2 regions of the Thioalkalivibrio sp. AKL8 genome follow, and region 1 is predicted to be linked to the other one. Evidence: riboswitches for the same ligand, from Rfam matches in the RefSeq annotation. Region 1 holds a riboswitch; the other holds the start of a gene.

Region 1 (4,193 bases):
CCGGTCGAAGCGCTCGGTCTGATAGAACGGGCCATGGTCGTAGGTCAGACCCAGCCAGTTCATGCCCTCCAGGATCGCGTTCACCGACTCGGCGGTGCTTCGCTCCAGATCAGTGTCCTCGATACGGAGCACGAAGTCGCCCCCGTGATGGCGGGTGTACAACCAGGAGAACAATGCGGTTCGGGCACCACCAATGTGCAGATAGCCGGTGGGACTGGGGGCAAAACGGGTACGGAAACTCATGCGCGGGACACTCGATTACGGGTAGTGAGCAAAGGCGCCTAGGGTAGCAGAACGCTACATGGCGATAACCTGGTAGCCCGGTTTCCGCCGGCTATACTCGAGACAGGCAAGCACACGGGCCCCTATTGCCCGAAGGAGTCGTGATGAAATCCGTTTCGCTCACCCGCCTCGCGACCATCGCCCTGGTCACTGGGGCATTCGCCCTGGCTGCAAGCAATGCCGCCAGCATGGACCGCGTTCCGGCGCCCGAAGGGGCCGAGGTGTACTTCATCAGCCCGCAGGACGGCGACACCGTCGAGAGCCCCGTGCCCATTCAGATGGGCCTGCGCGGCATGGGCGTGGCGCCGGCCGGTGTCGAGGCCGACAACACCGGGCATCATCACCTGCTGGTCAACCAGCCGCTGGACGAGGTCGACCTGGATACCTCGCTTCCCTTCTCCGACCACAAGCGGCACTTCGGAGGCGGTCAGACCGAAGGCGAGATCGAACTGGAGCCGGGCACTCACACCCTGCAATTGCTCTTCATGGACTATCGCCACCTCAGCTTCGACCCGCCAGTGACCTCCGACAAGATCACCATCACCGTCGAATAGGCGGCACAAAAAAGCCCCCTCCAAAACCGGAGGGGGCTCGTCATCGCCAGCGGCGACCGGTCGGTTACGGCAGTGCCGGGATCTCGAACTGCGGCATGTCACCGGTCAGCGCGTGCATGAAGGCCTCCAGATCCGCGACTTCATCGTCGCTGAACTCCATGCCCAGCATCTCCTGCCCCATGATGCGGATCGCCTCGTCCAGCGTAGCGGTCTCGCCGTTGTTCATGTAGGGGTAGGTCAACGCCACGTTGCGCAGCGTCGGGGTCTTGAAGGCGAAGCGATCACTCTCCTCGCCGGTCACCAGATACCGGCCCTCGTCTTCCGAGCCCGGCACCTGGATGCGATGGAAATTGCTGTCGGTCAGTGCCGGGCCCGCGTGGCAGGCCACGCAGCCATTGTCGGCAAACAGCTTCATCCCGCGCATCTGCTGCTCGCTCATCGCCCCTTCGTCCCCGACCAGCCAGCGATCCAGCGGCGAGTTCGGGGTATTCAGCGTGCGCTGGAAGGTCGCGAGCGCGTGGGCCACGTGATCGGCATTGATCACGTTGTCGCCGTCATAGTCCGGATACGCGGCCTGGAACTTCTCCTGGTACTCGTTGAACTCTTCCAGACGCTCAATCGCGTCCTCCAGCGGCATCGCCATCTCGATCGCATCCTGGATCGGGCCCAGCGCCTGGCCTTCCAGGTCATCCTCGCGGCCATCCCAGAACTGCGCCGTGAAGAAGCCGGAGTTCAGCACGGTCGGGGTGTTGCGCTCGCCGACCTGGCCATCGTGGCCCACCGCGCGCGGGATACGATCCGCCCAGCCCAGTGCCGGGTTGTGGCAAGTAGCGCAGGAGATCACGCCGGAGCTCGAGATGCGCGGTTCGAAGAACAGCATCTTGCCCAGCTCGATCTTCTCTTTCGTCATCGAGTTGTCCGCCGGAATCGGCGGCAGCGCCGGCAGCGGCTCGAATACGTCGCGGTACTGCGAATAGTCCGTATCGGCCAGCGCAGGCGCCGAGGCCCCGAACGCGATCGCCGCACAGGCCGCGATCGCCGTCATGCGGAATCCGGAAAGTGTCTTCATGGCAGGTCTCCTTGAAGGGGAACATCAGGGCGGACCGATATAGACTCGGTCCAGATCCCATGAAACCCACCCTATCGACGCGGAAAACCGGACGCGATCAAAAACGAGCGTTCCGTTGATCCAGATCAAAGGATACCCCCGCCATCCCGCCTCAACGCGCCCTTGACCCTCAAACGGAGGCACCGTAGGGTCCGCCTTGACTTCAGGTGCCCCGGCCTGTTTTGGCCGGGGATAATCGGGAAGCCGGTGCGCGAACTCTCGTTCGCAAGCCCGGCACTGCCCCCGCAACGGTAGGCGGAGTTGGGCGGATCCAATGCCACTGCGGCGCATCCCCAGGATGCCCGCGGGAAGGCGATCCGCATCTGGATGCAGCGCGCATCCACTCTGCGAGTCCGGAGACCGGCCTGGAGGACACCGACGCCGCGGTGGGCGGCCGGGCGGGCCAGGACCGGCGTGCTCATCGATCGGCCCTCCCCTGCTCCCAGCCCATCCTGTGGCGTCGTTTCATCCACGGCGTGCGGGGTCGCGCGCCAGGGAAACACATGACCCATGTGCGCGAACGGGCACATGGGTCATGTGTTTCCTTAGGGGAGCACCACAACAATGAACGATACCCATCTCCGACCGGTGCGACATGCCATCCCGGTCCTGGCCACCCTGTATCTGATGACGGCCGCGAGCATCGCTCCGGCTCAGGCCAACTTCGAGTTCGGCGACGCGGAAGACGGCCTGCAGGTGACACTGGATCCGCTGATCCAGGGCCGCTACAGCTACGCCCGTGCCCCGGACGGTTCCACTAGCGAGTTCGACTTCCGCCGCGCTTGGCTGGACACCCAGGGAACTCTGTTCCACCCGGATCTTCGCTTTCGCCTGCAGCCGGATTTCAGCAGCGGCGAACTCTCGATGCGCGACATCTGGATGCAGTACGCGTTCCGCGACAATCTGGGCCTGCGCCTCGGCCAGTTCACCGTACCCTTCGGACTGCCGCGCGACATCGGCGGACCCAACCGCCTGTTTACCGAACTCAGCGTGCCGGGCAACCAGTTCGAGGTCCCCGCCGGGCGCGATACCGGCGTGACCCTACTGGGCGGTGACGGCGAAGCCTGGGCCTGGGCCGCCGGGGTGTTCGACGGCCGTGGCCGTCTGGACCAGCGTGACGACCGCCCCGCCACCTCCGGCCACCTGTTCAGTGCCCGCGGGGCCTGGGCACCGGTCGGCGAGATCCCGCGCGACAACACTACCCTCGGCCGCGCCGTGGAGCGCACCGTGGCGCTGGGCGCCGGCCTTCAGGCAGCGGACCGCAACCACCTGCGCGACTGGAGCCGCGGACTGGAAGATACGGTGGACCGCCAGCGGTCCGACTGGGTCACCGCCACCGCCGACGCGGTGATCAAGTTCGGCCACACCTCGCTCTCGCTGGCCGCGTTCCGCCGCGACGTCTCCCCGAACCATGCGTCGTCCTATCACGACCTCGGTGCCGAGCTCGAACTCGCGCAGTCGCTGCCGGTGGACGGGCTGGAAGTGGCCGCGCGCCACGCGGTGCTGCGCCACGACGCCGGCGACGACCTGGAAGGCGACGCGCGCTGGCAGCGCGAATGGGGCGCCGGGCTCAACCGGTACCACCGGGGCCAGCGGCAAAAGACCCAGCTCATGTGGCTGGACCGCGACGCCGACCGCTCGGACTGGGAACTGCACCTGCAGCACCAGTTCCGCTTCTGACACGCCACGGCTGACGCGAACAGGGAGAGCCCCCATGAATCGAACGAAATCCATCCGGCGGTCGCTGACGACCGGCCTCCCGCTGGCCCTGCTGCTCGCATCGGCGGGGACCACGGGCGCCGAAGAGATCACCGTCCCGATGCCGGGCCCCTGGGGCGAAGGCTACGAAGAAACCCTGGACGACCCGGCCAGCGTGGACGCCACCGAGGCCTTCCAGCGCTTCCGCCAGCAGAGCATGCGGGGCACCTCGGCCACCTACCGCAGCATCGAGCAGATCCTGCGCTATGACGCGCCGTTCGCCGAGCGTCTGCCCGATCTGGCCGACGAGCTGGCACGGCGGGCCGCCGACATCGAAACCTGGTTCGACCGCGAGACACCAGCGCGGGACGGCGATCCAGGAGCCCTGCCCGCGGCCTGGGCGGACCCAGACTTCGCCGAGTACAAGGCGTCCTACCGCCAGGCCGCCGAACGGCTGCAGCGGAAGGTGGAGACGGCCGACGACCTGGCGGACGAGGCCTTCCAGCTGCGCGCCACCAAGGCCCTGAACAGCGTGCGCCACCACTGCCTCG
Region 2 (4,193 bases), on a different contig from region 1:
GTTGATGCCCGTGGAGAGATCCAGCCAGTCGGCCTCGGGGATCCCGTAGCGCGCAGCCGCCTGACGGATACCGCCCCCGTGCACCTGGATCAGTACCTGCGGCTCCGGCTTCTGCATCGATTGGGCCTCAGAACAGGACAACGACAATCACTCCGGCCACAATGAAGGCCATCCAGATGGCCAGCGCACGATCCAGCAGCGCAACCGCCTGGCGAATGCCTGCCGCGTCGGGCATGCGGCCCATCCCCAGACGGGGTCGCCACTCGCGCTGCCCGCCATAGGGCGCCGCCCCCCCCAGGACCACGCCCAGCGCACCCGCCCCCGCGGCCATCACCGGCCCCGCATTCGGGCTCTTCCAGCCGGCGGCCTGCTCGCGCCAGCACTGCAGCGCGTCCCGGCCACGACCGGCCAGGGCATAGCCCAGCGCCGTGAGACGGGCCGGGATCAGGTTCATCGCATCGTCCAGGCGCGCGGCGGCCCAGCCAAACGAGCGAAACCGGTCATTGCGATAGCCCCACATCGCGTCCAGCGTGTTCACCAGGCGATAAGCCACCACGCCCGGTGCGCCAGCCACCAGGAACCAGAAGATCGTGGCGAACAGCGCGTCGTTGCCGTTCTCCAGCACCGACTCGATGGTCGCGCCACTCACCCCGCGCGCGTCCAGGGCCGCCGTGTCGCGACTGACCAGCATGCCGACACCGGTGCGCGCCCCAGACAGGTCATCCTTTTCCAGGGCCTCGGCCACCACCTCCGCATGCTCGTCCAGACTGCGCCAGCCAATCGCCAGCGTGAGGATCGCCAGCGTCAGAACCCAGCCCCAGGCCAGCGACGCGCCCAGTGCGGCCAGCGCCACCCAGGGCAGGACCAGTGCCGCGAGGAGGAGCGCTCCGCGTGCACGACTCGGCGCATGCCAGCGGGATTCGGCCCAGGCGGCCAGCCGGCCGAATCCGGCCAGCGGATGGAACCGCCGTGGGTCACCAAACAGTCGGTCCAGGATCAGGGCGCCGATCAAGATCAGAAAGGTACTCATGTGTCGCCACCCCCGGATGGCCCATCCGGACGCGCGGCGGATTCCCGCACAACCGTGGGCAAGGCCAGCTCGCACGGCGCACCCCAGCGATCCTGGAACACCAAGTCTTCCAGTGGGCGCCGGCTGTCCCAGCCCGCGGTCTCCAGCATTGGCCGGTCATAGAAGCGCTCCACATGCCCCAGGCACAGCACCGCGATCGGGTACCCGCCTTCGGGCATGTCCAGCCGATTGGCCAGCCAGTCCGGATCGAACAGGGAAACCCAGCCCATGCCCAGGCCCTCGGCGCGGGCGGCCAGCCACAGGTTCTGGATCGCACACGCGGCAGAACAGAGGTCCATCTCGGGGAGCGTCCGCCGGCCCAGCACGTAGCGCTCGCGGCCATCGGTCAGGGCCACGACCAGCAACTCGCCCGCCTCGCGGATGCCCTCCAGCTTCAAGCGATGCACGTCGGCCGCGCGCTCGCCACAGGCCTCGGCGGTGCGCGCCTGTTCATCCGCCGCGTGGGCGTGGAGCGCCTCGCGCACCGCCGGGTCGGTAATGCGCAGGAAGCGCCAGGGCTGCATGTAGCCGACGCTCGGCGCGCGATGCGCCGCCTCCAGCAGCCGCCGCAACACCGCTGGATCGACCGGGTCCGGCCGAAAATGGCGCATATCCCGGCGTTCCGCGATCACGCGATAGACGGCCGCAAGATCATCTTGGGAAAATCCCGAACCCCCGGCATCAGCGCCCGGGCAGGAAGGGTTCTCATTGGCGGGCAACTCGGACTGCATCGGCTTACCGTCAGGGGGACACGACGCGGATGCAGAGGGATCGGGGTGTGGCCACAGGGGCCCGCACCTACCGACCCTCGCCCACCGCGCGGTCGCAGAAACATCGTCCAGGCCGGTCTCCGGGCTCGCGAGGCCCCGGGCAACCCGGGGCGGCAAGTCGCCTTCCCGGGCCACGTTCGGCCCAGTGGCTTTCGACTTGTCGAGGTCCGAGCGGCCTGCGGAAGCACCCCTCGAACCCACTCGCTTACCGTTGCGGGGGCAGCGTCGGAATGGGGCTGCGGAGGATCTCGCGCCTGCACCGACTTCCCGTTTAACCCGCGCGATCAGTCGCCCGGGCACCTGGTAGCAAGCCGCCAATCATACGCGGCAAGCCCACTGCCGACCAATTGACGCTCCGAGGGGCCCCAAGCTTGCTGCTATGATGCCCCGCTAGTCCAGCGGCAGGTGGCGGCTCCCCAGCCGGCTCGAAGGCGCTTGAACAACCAATCCAATGCGACTGTAAAATCATGCAATTCTTGACTTTCCGAACTCCACTGCTCGCTTGCCTCCTGGGCGTGCTCTCAACCCCGCTGATCGCAATGGCGGACTCAATCACGGTCACCGACGACGATGACCGCGAGGTCCATCTGGAGCAGCCTGCCGAGCGCATCGTCAGCCTGGCGCCGCACATCACCGAGGTGCTGTTTGCCGTGGGTGCGGGGGACCGCATCGTGGGCGCAACGCAGTACAGCGATTATCCGCCCGAGGCGGAGGGCATCCCGCGGATTGGCGGTTACAGCCGGATTGACCTGGAACGGGTACTGGAAAGGGACCCCGATCTAGTGATCGCGTGGAAGAGCGGCAACTCCGCCTCCCAGGTCGAACGCCTGCGCGAACTGGGACTGCCAGTGTACGTATCGGAACCACGCAGCTTCGAGGGTGTGGCCTCGAGCATGCGGCGGATGGCCACGCTCGCCGGCACGCATGACCAGGGCGAGGCCGCGGCAGAGGACTTCCTGGGCCGAATGGACGCGCTCCGCGCCACGTACGGCGACCGGGACCCGATTCGCGTGTTTTATCAGGTGTGGGAGCAACCGTTGATGACGGTCAATGACGACCACCTGATCGCCGAGGCCATCGCCGTCTGTGGCGGCGTGAACGTGTTCGGCGATCTCGACCGCCTGGTGCCACGCATTGGCCGCGAAGCCGTACTGGATGCCGACCCCGAGGTCATCATCGGCGGCGGCATGGGCGAGGACCGCCCCGACTGGGTGGTCGCCTGGGGCCAATGGGAGGACATGACCGCGGTCCAGCGCGACAATCTGTTCTTCATTCCCCCTTCGCTCCTGCAACGCCATACCGGACGCATCGCGGAAGGCACGGCCCTGATGTGCGAAGAGCTCGAACGCGCCCGCGCACGCCGTCCCGCCCCATGACCATGACGGTCCGCCTCGCAGTCTCTCGGAAAGGATATCGCGGGACACCAATGAAGGAGCGTTGTACGTGCGCTGAAGGCAGCGCTCCCGCCGTTCCGGCAACCTACCGCTTCGCCCGCCTGGAGCGGAGGGCTACCGCTTGACCCGTTCGTTCCTCCTGGCCCTGGGCGCGCTGTTGCCCGCGTCTGTGCTCTCCGTTCTGGTGGCACTGGCCTACGGCAGCGTGCAGATTCCGTTCCCTGACCTGCTGAGTGTCTTCTTCGGCGAGGCCTCGCGACTGCACAGCACCCTGGTACTGGATCTGCGCCTGCCACGCGCGCTGGCCGCGTTCGCCGCCGGCGGGTTGCTAGGCCTGGCCGGAGCGCTGATGCAGGTCCTGCTGCGCAATCCACTGGCCGATCCCTACGTGCTGGGGCTCTCCGGCGGTGCCTCGGTGGGCGCCTTGCTGGCGATGCTCGCGGGACTGTCCATGTTCTCGGTCTCGGCCGCGGCCTTCGTGGGCGCCCTGCTGTCCACCATTCTGGTGTTCGGCCTGGCCCACGGCACGGGCAGCTGGACCCCGACCCGCCTGCTGCTGACCGGTGTCGTGGTGGCCGCCGGCTGGGGCGCGATGATCAGTTTCATCCTCGCGGTCAGCCCCACTGCGGAGCTCCCGGGCATGCTGTACTGGCTGATGGGCGACGTCTCCCATGCCCGCAACCCCTACCCGGCCTGGGGCGTACTCGTGGTCGTGGCGCTGCTCGCCCTGCCATTTGGCCGCACCCTGAACGTGCTCGCGCGCGGCCCGATGCAGGCCGCGGCCCTCGGAGTGGCCGTACGCCCGGTGGAATGGACGATCTATGTGGTGGCGGCCCTGATCACCGCGACCGCGGTCACCCAGGTCGGCGCGGTCGGCTTTGTCGGGTTGATCGTGCCGCACATGCTGCGTCTGATCTTTGGCAACGACCAGCGCGTGATCCTGCCGGCCTCGGCCCTGGG

What was found. Region 1 has a riboswitch for cobalamin ahead of G335_RS0107315 (porin). Riboswitches for the same ligand answer to the same signal wherever they lie in the genome.
Region 2: another riboswitch for cobalamin. It lies ahead of bluB (5,6-dimethylbenzimidazole synthase); the one in region 1 lies ahead of G335_RS0107315 (porin).

Annotation. Positions count from the first base shown of each region.
Region 1 covers NZ_AQYF01000008.1:1,914-6,106, forward strand. The annotation lists gene gltX (glutamate--tRNA ligase) at 1-243, opposite strand, end outside; gene G335_RS0107300 (DUF4399 domain-containing protein) at 387-836, shown strand; gene G335_RS0107305 (cytochrome-c peroxidase) at 901-1,881, opposite strand; cobalamin riboswitch at 2,093-2,328, shown strand; gene G335_RS0107315 (porin) at 2,509-3,624, shown strand; gene G335_RS0107320 (cytochrome c) at 3,659-4,193, shown strand, end outside.
Region 2 covers NZ_AQYF01000009.1:278,786-282,978, reverse strand. The annotation lists gene cobD (threonine-phosphate decarboxylase CobD) at 1-117, opposite strand, end outside; gene cbiB (adenosylcobinamide-phosphate synthase CbiB) at 128-1,030, opposite strand; gene bluB (5,6-dimethylbenzimidazole synthase) at 1,027-1,800, opposite strand; cobalamin riboswitch at 1,893-2,158, opposite strand; gene G335_RS0110675 (cobalamin-binding protein) at 2,379-3,215, shown strand; gene G335_RS0110670 (iron ABC transporter permease) at 3,355-4,193, shown strand, end outside.